Regions from separate parts of the Halomonas chromatireducens genome, predicted to be linked through region 3. Evidence: predicted binding sites of a transcription regulator. Region 3 holds the regulator's gene; each other region holds the start of a gene.
What was found. Region 3 encodes LexA, which represses DNA repair genes until DNA is damaged. Its sites were predicted from a motif close to TACTGTNTANNTANACAGTA; they were not measured.
Positions count from the first base shown of each region.

Region 1: LOKO_RS06695 (DNA topoisomerase III) is a predicted target of LexA. The motif match lies at 2,099-2,118, and genes of this name have one in related genera.
Region 2: recN (DNA repair protein RecN) is a predicted target of LexA. The motif match lies at 2,780-2,799, and genes of this name have one in related genera.

Region 1 covers NZ_CP014226.1:1,425,150-1,429,438, forward strand. The annotation lists gene LOKO_RS06690 (ketopantoate reductase family protein) at 1-68, opposite strand, end outside; gene LOKO_RS06695 (DNA topoisomerase III) at 148-2,076, opposite strand; gene LOKO_RS06700 (ABC1 kinase family protein) at 2,243-3,487, shown strand; gene LOKO_RS06705 (SEC-C domain-containing protein) at 3,592-4,289, shown strand, end outside.
Region 2 covers NZ_CP014226.1:3,662,554-3,666,842, reverse strand. The annotation lists gene LOKO_RS16955 (outer membrane protein assembly factor BamE) at 1-399, opposite strand, end outside; gene fur (ferric iron uptake transcriptional regulator) at 472-888, shown strand; gene recN (DNA repair protein RecN) at 1,023-2,699, opposite strand; gene grpE (nucleotide exchange factor GrpE) at 2,954-3,583, shown strand; gene dnaK (molecular chaperone DnaK) at 3,705-4,289, shown strand, end outside.
Region 3 covers NZ_CP014226.1:2,167,630-2,171,918, forward strand. The annotation lists gene nagZ (beta-N-acetylhexosaminidase) at 1-254, opposite strand, end outside; gene LOKO_RS10005 (L,D-transpeptidase) at 343-861, opposite strand; gene LOKO_RS10010 (TetR/AcrR family transcriptional regulator) at 863-1,528, opposite strand; gene lexA (transcriptional repressor LexA) at 1,723-2,367, shown strand; gene dinB (DNA polymerase IV) at 2,408-3,463, shown strand; gene LOKO_RS10025 (energy-coupling factor ABC transporter permease) at 3,551-4,222, opposite strand; gene purU (formyltetrahydrofolate deformylase) at 4,244-4,289, opposite strand, start outside.

The DNA of each region.
Region 1 (4,289 bases), 740 kb from region 3:
GCGAGGTGGAGTGCGAGCAGCCGGCCCAGCGCACCGGGCCCCACGATCAGGTGTGAAGCGGTCGACATGAGTTGCCATTTCCTCCACGCGTTCGACACAGGAGATTACCATGGTCCTGGCATAGGAAACGCCCTCGAGACCTGGCATTCAACTGGTGCGTCGCTTGCGAGTGGGCGCGGCGCGGCTCCTGCTGCGGCGGGGCTTGCCGCTGCTTCTTCCCCGGGACGCCGACACGGTCGGCCCCGCTTCTCCCCGGGCTTCCGCCATGGCACTGCGCAGCCGTGCGGCATCGGCGCTGGCCAGCAGCGCTTGCAGGTCGGCGATCAGCGAGGTCATGAAGGGGGCGGGGTCGGCGTCCTGCTCGGCGATGGCGCCCAGCCGCTGTTCCCACAGCGCGGTGCGCTCGGGGCGGGAGGCTGCCTCGGGTAGCGAAGCGATCAGGCCGCTGCCCAGCCGCGTGGCGCGCAGTGCCTTGTTGCAACGGACCAGATAGCCCCGTTCCAGCAGCGTCTCGATGATGCCGGCACGTGTCGCCTCGGTGCCGAGGCCGTCGTGCTCGCGCAGCGTGCGGCGAACGGCCGGGTCGTCGACGTAGCGGGCGATATTCATCATCGCCTTGATCAGGCTGGCATCGGTGAAGGGCTCCGGGGGGCGGGTCTCGCGATCCTCGACGGCACAGTCCGTTACCCGACAGGCTTCTCCTTCGCTGAGCGGCGGCAGCGGCGGCGCCTCATCGCGGGTAGTAAACAGCGGCTTCCAGCCGGGCTGCAGCAGCACCTGCCCGCTGGCCCGAAAGCGCTCGTCGAGAATCACGAACTCGGCCTTTACCTCGCGGGTCTCCAGGGCAGGGTAGAACTGTGCGAGGACATTGCGGGCTATCAACCGGAAGACATCGGCCTCGGCCTTCTCCAGCCGCCCCAGGTCCGCCGGCTTGCCGGTGGGTGACAGGGCGTGGTGGGCACCCACCTTCTTGTCGTTCCAGGCCTTGGAGCGCAGCGTGAAGTCTGCTCCGGCAAACCACTGCTGCAGCGTGGCGTCACTGTGACAGGCGCTCTCCAGGGTGCGGCGTGCCTGCGCAAGATGATCCTCGGGCAGATAGCGACAGTCGGAGCGCGGGTAGGTGATCAGCTTGTGGCGCTCATAGAGTCGCTGGCAGATATCCAGCACCCCCTTGGCCGAGAGCCCGAAGCGGCGGGCGGCGTCCACCTGCAGCGCCGAGAGCGAATAGGGCAGCGGGGCGGCCTGGCGCTTCTGGCGAGCGTCGAGGGAGGCCAGGTGGCCCTCGGCACCGGGCAGGCGAGCGGCCAGGGCCTCGGCGGGGGGGCGTTCGAGCAGCCGCCCCTGCTCGTCCAGTCGCTGCGTCTCGGCAGGCTGCCACCAGGCGCGTAGCTGCCCACCGGAGACGGCGATATCGACCCACAGCACATGGAAGGGGTAGGGGACGAAGTCGCGGATTTCCGCGTCGCGGCGGACCACCAGCCCCAGTACAGGCGTCTGAACGCGGCCGACGGAGAGCACCCCATCGTGGCCGGCCTGTCGTCCGGTCAAGGTCCAGGCCCGCGTGAGGTTGATACCGTAGAGCCAGTCGGCCCGGGCCCGGGACTCGGCGGCTCGATACAGCGCGTGATAGCGGCTGTTGTCCTCCAGGCGGGTCAGGGCGCGCGCTACCGCCGGACGGTTGAGGTCGCTGACCAGCAGGCGCGATACCGGGCCCTTCCAGCCCAGGTGCTCGATGACTTCCTGTACCAGCAACTGCCCCTCCCGATCGGGATCCCCCGCATGCACCACCTCGCGCGCGCTCTTCAGTAGTCGACGGATCGCCGCCAGCTGTCCCCGGGCCTTGGGGCGGGGGGCGAGCTTCCAGCGCTCGGGAAGGATCGGCAGGTGGTCGAGCCGCCACTGCTTGTAGGCGGGGTCGTAGGCGTCGGGCGGCGCCTGCTCCAGCAGGTGCCCAAGACACCAGGTGACTACGGTGTCGCCGGCGTGCAGGGCGCCCTCTTCACGACGTGTGCTGCCCGGCAGGGCGTCGGCGATGGCCCGGGCGAGGCTGGGTTTTTCGGCAATGATCAGTCGCATGTCGGCGCCACAGGAATTCAAGGTATGGATATTCTTACAGTAATGGAGGTTGTCCGCCAGATCTCGACCCGATTTATCGTTGTACAATTCCTGTATCATTGATCCGGCGCTTCGAGCTTAACGTTTCGAGGCAACCTTTTCGAGACAGCAAAAGGAGAGTGGCGATATGCGCGAACGCGGAAGAACACGACGTCTGCTGGGGCTTGGCGCCCGCACGGGTGGCGCCGTGATTCGCACGCGTCTCGGTGGCCAGGCCGACTGGCGCGCGCTGGGCGAAGCGCTGTTCGAGGGACTCTCCGAGCTGAAGGGGCCGGCGATGAAGCTGGCGCAGATCATGGCACAGTGGGACGACCTGCTGCCGCCGGATCTCGTCGACGAACTGGCGCGCCTCCAGCGTCAGGCCGAGCCCATGCCCTGGGAGGGCATCCGGCGCACCCTGGTCGAGCAGTACGGCGATCCGGATACGCTCTTTCGCGAGATCGAGCAGCGCCCCTTCGCCAGCGCGTCCATGGGTCAGGTACACCGGGCAGTCACCCATGACGGTGAAACGTTGGTGCTCAAGGTGCAGTACCCGGGGCTGCCCGAGATCCTTGAGGGCGATCTGGCGCAGGTGCGGCGCATGATGCGGCTAGGACGCTGGCTCAAGGTACCCCAGGCACGGCTCGATGCGCTGTTCGAAGAGCTGGCCGCCGGCCTGCGCAATGAGCTGGACTATCAGGCCGAGGCCCGGGCCCTGGCGCGCTACCGGGAACGCTATGCGCATCTCGACGGCCTGGTGATTCCCGAGCCGCTCCCCGAGCTGTCCGGTCCCCGGGTGTTGGCCATGCGCCACGTGGCAGGCACGCCCCTGCGTGAACTGGAGGCGGGAGACGATGCCACGCGCCAGCGAATCGCCACGACGCTGGCTGACTGGGTCACCGAAGAGCTGTTCACCCACCGCGAGCTGCATGCCGACCCCCATGCCGGCAACTTCGCCGCCGATGAGCAGGGGCGGCTGGTGATCTATGACCTGGGGGCGGTGATACCGGTCTCCGATGCTCATCTCAAGGCGATGATGGCGCTGCTCGATGCTGCCCTGGCCAACGACCCCATGGCCATGGACGATGCCCTGCGACAGCTTGGCGGACGTCAGGGGCAGGGAGCGCCCCTGGCGCTGTATCGCGAGGCTGCCGAGGCGGTGGCGCCGCTGTTCGAGCCGGGCGAGCAGGATTTCGCCGACGTGCGGATGCATCGCCAGTTACGGGATCTCAGCCCCAAGGTGTGGGCGGCCATGGACAGGCTTCAGCCCCCGGCAGACATCCTGCTCCTGTCACGCACCCTGAACGGCCACTACTGGAATCTCGTGCGTCTCGGTGCAAGGCTGGACATGGATGCTCGTACCCGGCCATTACTGGAGTGGGCGCGGGGCTGAAGAGAATGGCCCAATGGCTTCCTGCCAGGGCCTGGGTTCGCAACCCACATGAAGCGGCGCTTCCCTGTTAGAATATGCGGCTTTCGGGATTGGCGGAGACGGCGATGCTGGCAGTATGGGTGGAACAGCTTCTGGGCTTTGCCTCGGGGGCGCTGGCGGCGATCCGTGATGACGAGCAGTATCCTGCGTTCATGGCCTGGGCGAGAGAAGAGGGCGCCGTCCTGATGGGTGGCGACCTGGCCATGGCCCAGGCATTGGCTCCCGAGCTGTGGTGCCAGACCCCGCTCGAACGTGCCGGCTTTGCCTGCGAGCCCCTGGCGCGCCCGGGGCGCAATGAGCCCTGCTGGTGTGATTCAGGGCGCAAGACCAAGCACTGCTGCGGTGCGGTGGCGATGCCTGCCGACGTCCCCGATCATCTGATGTGGATGCTGTCGCTGCGAGACTGGAAGGGGCCGACCCTGAAGGCAGCCCTGGCAAGCGGGCGCGCACCGGCCCAGGCACTGCTCGAAGCCGGCCTTATCGCCGCAGAGACCGGTCAGCGGGGGCGTGCCCAGCAGATCCTGGAGTCACTGTTTCATCGCGGCGACTGGTCGCGGCTACCGGTACAGGCCGAGCCGGCCTTCGAGCTTCTGATTGACCTCTACCAGGAGCGCGGATTCAACCGCAAGCGCGCGGAGCTGCTCGATGAGGTGCTGGACCGCGGCCCGCTGTTTCTGCGCGGCGTGGCGTTGGAGCGTCTCTGCCTGATGCACCTGGACAGCGATGACCTGGACAGCGCCAGGGAGGCCTTCGTGCGCGCCCA
Region 2 (4,289 bases), 1.5 Mb from region 3:
TGGCTGGGTCTCCGGCAGCTCTCCCATGGGGCTGGCGCCATCGACAGCCGGGCCAACGTCATCCTGAGCGCGGAGCTGAATATCCTCGGACAGGTCGCCTCGCTGATTGATATCGACCAGGCGGTCATTATCAAAGGTCAGCGTCACACGGCGCTGCTGGACGCCGCCATACGCCTTGTCGAGTCGGAAGATGTAGTCCCACTGGCTGGCGTCGAAAGGCGCTTCCAGCAGTGGGCGTCCCATGACACCCACGACTTGGCTGCGGCTCATGCCGGGTTGCAGCTGTTCGACCATGCCTTCGGTAATGTAATTACCCTGGGCCAGGTCGCGCTTGTACACACAGCCACTGACCAGGGTCAGGGCGAGGATAAGAGTGGCGGTCTTGATCAGCTTTTGCATTTGGGTCCGTTCTTCACTATCGTGGATTCGGTCGATCATACCCGACCCTACCTGATACTGCGAAGAGCGAACATGGCCGACCAGAACCATGAACTGCGCAAGGCGGGCCTCAAGGTCACCTTGCCCCGCGTGAAGATCCTGCAGATCCTCGAGAATGCCACAGGCCAACACCACCTGAGTGCCGAGGATGTGTACAAGTCACTGCTGGATGCTGGCGAAGACGTTGGTCTCGCCACCGTCTATCGTGTGCTGACCCAGTTCGAGTCGGCCGGCTTGGTGATTCGCCACAATTTCGACGGCGGCCATGCCGTGTTCGAGATTTCCCAGGAAGAGCACCATGACCATATGGTGTGCCTGGACAGCGGTGAAATCATCGAGTTCTTCGACGAGACCATCGAGCGTCGCCAGAAAGAGATCGCCGAAGAGCACGGCTTCGAGCTCGTCGATCACGCCCTGGTGCTCTACGTGCGCCCCCGCGGCTCTGTCTGATCCGTCGTAGCGCACCAGTGGTGCTCCAGACATAGCCGGGCCATTTGGCAGGCTTGACAGCGACCCCGCTCCGAAAGGTGCGGGGTCGCTGTCGTCTAGGCGGTGGATGGTGCTGGGAGCCTGGAAGGTGGCGCTCAGTGGTGTGCGTTCTGCTGGCTGCCGTCGAGCATCTCCCGGGCGTGGGCCAGGGTGCGGTCGGAGAGGTTGACCCCGCCCAGCATGCGCGCCAGTTCGGTGACCCGCCCGGCCTCGTCGAGTAGCGCCATGCGCGTCTGGGTGGTGTTGCGCTTCGCCTGCTTCTCGATATGCAGATGATGATGGGCCTGGGCTGCCACCTGGGGCAGGTGGGTCACCGTCATTACCTGCCCGCCGGTGCCGAGCCGTCGCAACAGCTGGCCGACGATCTCTGCGGTGGCGCCCGAGACACCGACATCCACCTCGTCGAAGACGAGGCTGGGAATGGTCGAGTGGCGTGCCGCCACCACCTGGATTGCCAGGCTGATGCGCGACAGCTCGCCGCCGGAAGCCACCTTGGAGAGCGGGCGAGGCGGCTGGCCTGGGTTGGCGCTGATCAGGAAGCGAACGCCCTCCAGGCCATCGGCGGCCGGCAGCTCGCGGGCTTCCACTTCAACCTCGAAGCGCGCCTTGCCCATGGCCAGGAAGGCCAATTGCTCCTGTACCGCCTTGCCGAACCGGGTGGCCGCCTTCTGCCGCGCCTCGCTAACGCTACGGGCCTGCTGGCGCCAGGTATCGCGCAGGGCCTCCACCTCCGCACGCAGCGCTTCCAGGTCGTGCTCTCCTCCCTCCAGGCCTTCCAGCTCCGCCTGCAGCCGCCGGTGCAGGCTGGGCAGCTCTTCGGGCATGATGTGATGCTTGCGAGCGATGCGATGGACTTCGCTCAGCCGCGACTCCACCCAGGCCAGCTGCTCCGGGTCCAGCTCGGTGGTATCCACGAAGCGGTGCAGCTCCCGTGCCGCCTCTTCGATCTGGATGCGAGCCTCGCCCAGCATGCTCAGCGCCTCGGCCAGCCCACCCTGGGCATGGCCCGGCAGTACGCCAAGGCGGCTGGTCGCCTGATGCAGCAGCGCAAGTGCGCCGCCGTCGTCGCTGTCGCAGCAATCGGCGGCGAACTGGGCCTCGCGAATCGTCTCCTCGGCATGGGCGAGCTGCTCCTGTTCTTGCTCCAGGGTCGCCAGCTCGTCGTCTCCCAGGGCCAGAGCGTCCAGCTCCTCGACCTGATAGCGCAGCAGCTGTCGCCGCGCCTGCACTTCGTCGCCGCTTTCGGCCAGACGCTTGAGCCGGCGGCGGGCGGCCTGCCAACTGCGGAAGGTTTCGGCCAGTTCGGCCACCGCCGTGCGCTGGCCGGCGAAGTCATCGAGTAGGCGCAGGTGGGTCTCCTCGCGAAGCAGCGCCTGATGGGCGTGCTGGCCGTGAATTTCCACCAGATGCTCACCCAGCGCCTTGAGGTCGGCGATGGTTGCCGGCTGACCGTTGATCCATGCCTTGGAGCGGCCCGCAGCGGTCACCACGCGGCGCAGCAGGCAATCGTCGGCGGGCAGTTCGCGCTCCGTGAGCCAGGCGCGGGCGGCTGGCAGTGCAGCGATGTCGAAGCGGGCGCTGAGGTCGGCACGCTCGCAGCCATGGCGAATACTGCCGGCGTCGGCGCGCTCGCCCAGGCACAGGCCCAGGGCGCCGAGCAGGATCGACTTGCCGGCCCCGGTCTCACCGGTAATGGCGGTCATGCCACCGGCAAGCTCAAAGTCGAGGCGGTCAACGATGGCGTAGTCACGAATGGCAAGCTGAGTCAGCATCTTTCCTCCCGGCACCTTAGGCTCTCGCCAGCGCGTTGCGACAGCTGGTCTGAGCGGCAGGCTGGATATTCATACACCTTTATTGGGTTTTTATACAGTAGACCAGTCTCTCTCTCAATGCACATGTCAATTCCTTGGCCATTTATTCTTGAGTTTCTGGCCACGGCCCCCATATAGGCGGCAGATTGCGATGCTATCGCCAACCCGAATGCTGTTCGGCCCGCGGGGCCGATTCACCGTTTCAGGAGATGTTCATGGCTAAAGAACCCCAGACCCCGCTGGACGACGAGCTGGCAAGGCGCGAAGAGGAGGCCGAACCGCAGCCTGTAGAGGGCACGCTGGAAGATGAAGCCATCGAGGCGGCCGAGGAAGCCGAGGCCCTGGGCGAGCAGGCCGAAGTGGGCGACAACCCCGAGGCCGAGATGCTGGCCGCCCAGGTTGCGGAGCTCGAGGAGAGCCTGGCCGAGGCCAAGGACCAGGTGCTGCGCACGGCTGCCGAGGCGCAGAACGTGCGCCGGCGCGCCGAGCAGGAGGCCGAGAAGGCGCGCAAGTTTGCCCTCGAGAAATTCGTGAAGGAGCTGCTCCCGGTGGTCGACAGCCTGGAGAAGGCACTGGAGGCCATGGGTGATGATGCCAGCGAGGCCCACCGCGAGGGTGTGTCCATGACCTTGAAGATGCAGCACGACGTGCTGGGCAAGTTTGGCGTCGAGTCGGTTGACCCGCAGGGTGAGCCCTTCGACCCCCAGTACCACGAGGCCATGGCCATGGTGCCCAACCCCGAGCTCGAACCCAACAGCGTGATGGAAGTGATGCAGAAGGGCTACCTGCTCAATGGGCGCCTGGTGCGTCCGGCGATGGTGGTGGTCAGCAAGGCTGCCGGCTGAGTTTACACATCGGAATCGGGGGCAGGACTTGAAATAAGAGACTCTGCCCCCCAGATAGACGACAACCCCGCGGCAAGCGCCGCAGAGACGAATTCAAGCAACGACTTTTCGAGGATTTCCTATGGGACGCATCATCGGTATTGACCTGGGGACCACCAACTCCTGTGTGGCCGTGCTCGACGGCGACAGCGCCAAGGTGATCGAGAACGCCGAAGGTACTCGCACCACGCCTTCCATCATCGCCTACACCGATGATGGGGAGATCCTGGTGGGGCAGTCGGCCAAGCGCCAGGCGGTCACCAACCCCGAGAACACACTTTACGCCATCAAGCGCCTGATCGGCCGTCGCTTCAAGGACGATGTCGTCCAGAAAGACATCAAGATGGTGCCCTACGGCATCACCGAGGCCGACAACGGCGACGCCTGGGTGGAAGTGAAGGGCAAGAAGCTGGCACCGCCGCAGGTCAGCGCCGAAGTGCTGAAGAAAATGAAGAAGACAGCGGAAGACTATCTGGGTGAAGAAGTCACCGAGGCGGTCATTACCGTGCCGGCCTACTTCAACGACAGCCAGCGCCAGGCCACCAAGGATGCCGGCCGCATTGCCGGCCTCGAGGTCAAGCGCATCATCAACGAGCCCACGGCGGCGGCGCTGGCCTACGGCATGGACAAGGCGCGCGGCGACAAGACCATTGCGGTCTACGACCTG
Region 3 (4,289 bases):
CCCATGGAGGGAATCCGGGTAACGCCTTGACGCAGACGTTGCACCCGCCCCCCTTCCTGGTCGACGGTCAACAGCAACTCAGGGCGCAACTGTCGTATGGTGTTACAGAGGGAGCGAACCTGGCGGGCATCCTCGATATTGCGAGAAAAAAGAATCACCCCGCCCACCTCGGGACGCAGCAGTAGCCTGCGCTCGTCGTCGCTCAGCTGCGTGCCTTCCAGATCCAGCATCACCGGGCCGAGGGTCTGCGTCATGATCGGATTCCTTGGGCTAGAAGGAGGCTGATTCTAGACCAAAGTTGGTCGAGGTGACAGCCATGCGCAAGGGCTTGATGCTCAGCCTTCAGTCATGCAGCCACACGGGCGTCCCGGGAGGGGCCAGGGAAAAGAGATGAAGCAGCGACGAAGCGCTCAGGCGGATGCATCCATGGGAGCGCGGCACGCCCATTGGCTGGTCGGGTGGCGTGCCGTGAAAGTAGATATAGCGCCGCTGGCTGTCGACCTCGCCCCCGCGGTTGAACCCCCGCTCCAGCCCGCAGAGCCAGATGATGCGGGTGAGAATCCAGTCGCGATGGGGGTGTGCTTCGGCCAGTGCCGGGGAAAATCGCTCCCCGGTGGGCCGACGACCTCTGAAGACCGTGCCCGTGGGCAGCCCATCACCGATGGCAGCTCGTACATAGTGCCACCCCAGCGGAGTGCAGCCGCTGCCCTCCTGCTGACCGGTTCCAGCCAGGGCAGTAGAGACGGCCCACTCTGCCTGAGGCCTTGATCCCTGCCAGTGGACCAGACACTGATTCGCGACATCGACTTCCAGCCAGGTGCCCGTTGCCGGTGGCAGCTCGGTCAGGCGCGGTGTCCGCATATCAGCTCGCCTCGGCCTTCGGCATGGGGGGTGGCGGAAGCGGTGCGTTCATGGCAGCCACCACCACCGGCCGCAAGCGGCGGATGAGGTCGCGCACGGAAACATGTTCCTGATAATCCTTTTCAGCGATATCACGCAGCGCATCCAGCCCTGAGAGGGTGAAGATCACGGTGCCAAGCACGAAGTGCAGGCGCCAGAAACGCTCGGAATCGGGCAGGTCGGGTGTTGCCAGCCGGACCAGGTCGGTGAAACGCGAGAACACGCTGCCGTATTCGTCCTGAATGTAGCGTCGCAGATGCCCCTGGGCCTGGCTATAGGCAAGCCCCAGCAGCTTCATGAACACCTTGAGGCTGTGGCGTTCGCCAGGCACCTCAAGGACGGTACGCGCCATGGTTTCCAGCAGGACTTCCAGTGGAATGACGCCACCGGCATGCTGCGCTTCCAGCTCATCCAGGGCATGGTGGAAGCGCACGGTGAAAGGGTCCAGATAGCGGGCGAACACCGCCTGAATCAGCGATTTCTTCGAGCCGAAATGGTAGTTCACAGCGGCCAGGTTGACTCGCGCCTTGCTGGTGATGGTCCTCAAGGAAGTTTCTGCAAAGCCACGTTCTGCGAACAGGACTTCGGCAGTATCGAGGATGCGTGTGACGGTGTCGGTTTGAGCCATTATCTTGATCCCGCTGGAAACGCGTGTTTAAAACATTACAAAAGTCTACGTGATTTCAGCGTTTCGCTCAAATTAATTGACAAGCATCTGTTTGAAACGTGCCATACCACTCGCTAGCCACAGGCCTTTTTACTGGATAGACTTCCATGCTGTATACTTGAACAATACTCAAGGCACCGCTACCCGGAGGTCGCATGTCACGCCCCCTCACCTCACGCCAGCAGAACGTCTACGACTTCATTGTCAAGACAATGAACGAGTTCGGCTACCCGCCGACCCGTGCCGAAATCGCCCGCGCCCTGGGCTTCCGTTCCCCCAACGCGGCCGAGGAGCACCTGCGGGCCCTGGAGCGCAAGGGCGTCATCCGGGTCATCCGTGGTACGTCCCGGGGTATTCGCCTGCCGGCGCAGGACGCCGAGCCGGTCGGGGGCGAACCTGCCGTGGAGGGCTTGCCGATCATTGGCGAGGTAGCAGCCGGCAGCCCTATCCTTGCCGCGGAGCACATCGATCGCTACTGCCCCCTGCCCCCTGAATTCTTCACTCCCCGTGCCGACTATCTGCTGAAGGTCCGCGGCCTCTCCATGAAGGATGCCGGCATCCTCGAGGGCGACCTGCTGGCTGTGCATCGCACGGATCGCGTTCGCGACGGTCAGATCGTCGTTGCCAGGCTCGAGGATGAAGTCACCGTCAAGCGCTTTCATCGCAATGGCCACCAGGTCATCCTCGAGGCCGAAAATGCCGATTTCGCACCTATCGAGGTGGATCTGCGCCACCAGCCCCTGGAAATAGAGGGCGTAGGCGTTGGCGTGATTCGCGGCGGCAGCGGCCAGGCGCTCTGATGAATTCGCTCACCCTCGGCTAGCTGTCGAACGGTTGCCCATGGATTCCGTTCGCAAGATTCTGCATGCCGACTGCGATTGCTTCTATGCCGCGGTGGAAATGCGCGACAACCCGGCGCTGCGCGAGATTCCGCTGGCCATCGGCGGCAGCGCCGAAGGTCGCGGCGTCATTGCCACATGCAACTACCCGGCTCGCCGCTATGGCATCCACTCCGCCATGCCCACGGCGCGAGCCTTGCGGCTGTGCCCGCAGCTAACCCTCCTCCACGGCGACTTCGACCGCTACCGCGAAGCATCGCGCCAGATTCAGGCTATTTTCCATGAGCTGACGCCGCTGGTTGAGCCTCTGTCCCTGGACGAGGCCTTTCTCGACGTCACCGCGGTAACGCGCTTTTCGGGCAGCGCCACCTGGATGGCACGCTGGCTGAAGGAGGAGTGTCAGCGACGTGTGGGCATTACCGTCTCGGTGGGTGCCGCACCGTCGAAGTTCCTGGCAAAGATCGCCAGCGACTGGGAGAAACCCGACGGCCTGACGGTGATTACCCCGGACCGGGTCGCTACCTTCATCAAGACTCTTCCGGTGACCAAGCTGAATGGCGTGGGTCCGGCTACCGCCAGGCGGCTGAAATCACTGGATATCGATACCTGTGACGATCTACAACGCCTGCCCCAGGATCGATTGATCCACGAGTTCGGCAAGTTTGGTCATCGCTTGTTCGAGCTGGCGCGCGGTATCGACACCCGCCCGGTAAGGGTGGAGCGTGAACGCAAGTCGGTCAGCGTGGAGACCACTTTCGCAACAGACCTTCCCGGCTTGCCCGACTGTCACAGGGAGCTGGCAGCGCTGTGCGACAGGTTGGAATCCCGGCTGGCAAGGCATGGCCACCCGCCGCTGGCGGGGCTGTTCGTCAAGGTGCGCTTCGACGATTTCAGTCTGACGACCATTGAGGGGCGCGGCAGCACGCTCTGCAACCAAACCTTCAACGCCTTGCTGGCACAGGCCTGGGCGCGCAAGAAGCGGCCGGTACGCCTGCTCGGTGTCGGGGCAAGGCTGGTACCGGAGGATGCCAGGCGACAGCTGACGCTTCCTCTGTAGCACCCACCCCATGGCACCTGCCCTACAAGATATGCCCCCGGTCTACAGCACTCTCACCAGAGGGCCGTCAGGTAGCGAAACCCTGCCCTACTTGGTGTCGATATAGCGATGATCATTGAAAGTGGCCACCCAGCCGGGATGGTAGACCATCAGGATGCTGAGCAGCATGCCGGTCAGGAACGCCTCGGAGGGCATCAGCAGGGGTAGAAAGAGCGCGTATTCCTGCGCCAGGTAGATCGCTTCCGGATCGGTCGCGCCCAGCATGACCAGCCCCAGGCCGGTGAGCCCTGTGCCGAGCGTGGCCAGCGCTGCGCCGAAGAAGCCGCAGAGAAAGAGAAAGACCATCAGGTTGTCCGGCAGGCGGCGATCCACCAGGCGCCACACCAGCACGGTGATACCAACGGGTATCACACCGGTAATCAGGACGTTGACACCCAATAGCGGCCAGGCCGCCTTGCCGAGCAGAACCAGGGCCAGGTTGGCGAGCAGGTTGGTAATCAGCGCCAGGGGCGCCTTGAAGATCAGCGTCAGCAGCGCCGTGAACATCAGGTGCAGGGTCAGCCAGTCCACGGCCTGGGCGCGCAGCTGCCACAGCAGCACTACGGCGACGGTTGCCGCCAGCCAGCGGTGCTGTAGCGCCCTGTCCGCGATCAGGGTTTCCCAGGGCCGCTGTGCCAGGGCAAGACCGACGACACCCAGGGACAACACGCCGCAGGCGATCAGCAGCCAGGGAGCCAGCATGGGCTCGGAAAACGACATGTCCGCCTCCAGCGTTAAAGCTCAGGCAAAAACGACCGTCTTGTTGCCGTGGATGAGCACTCGATCC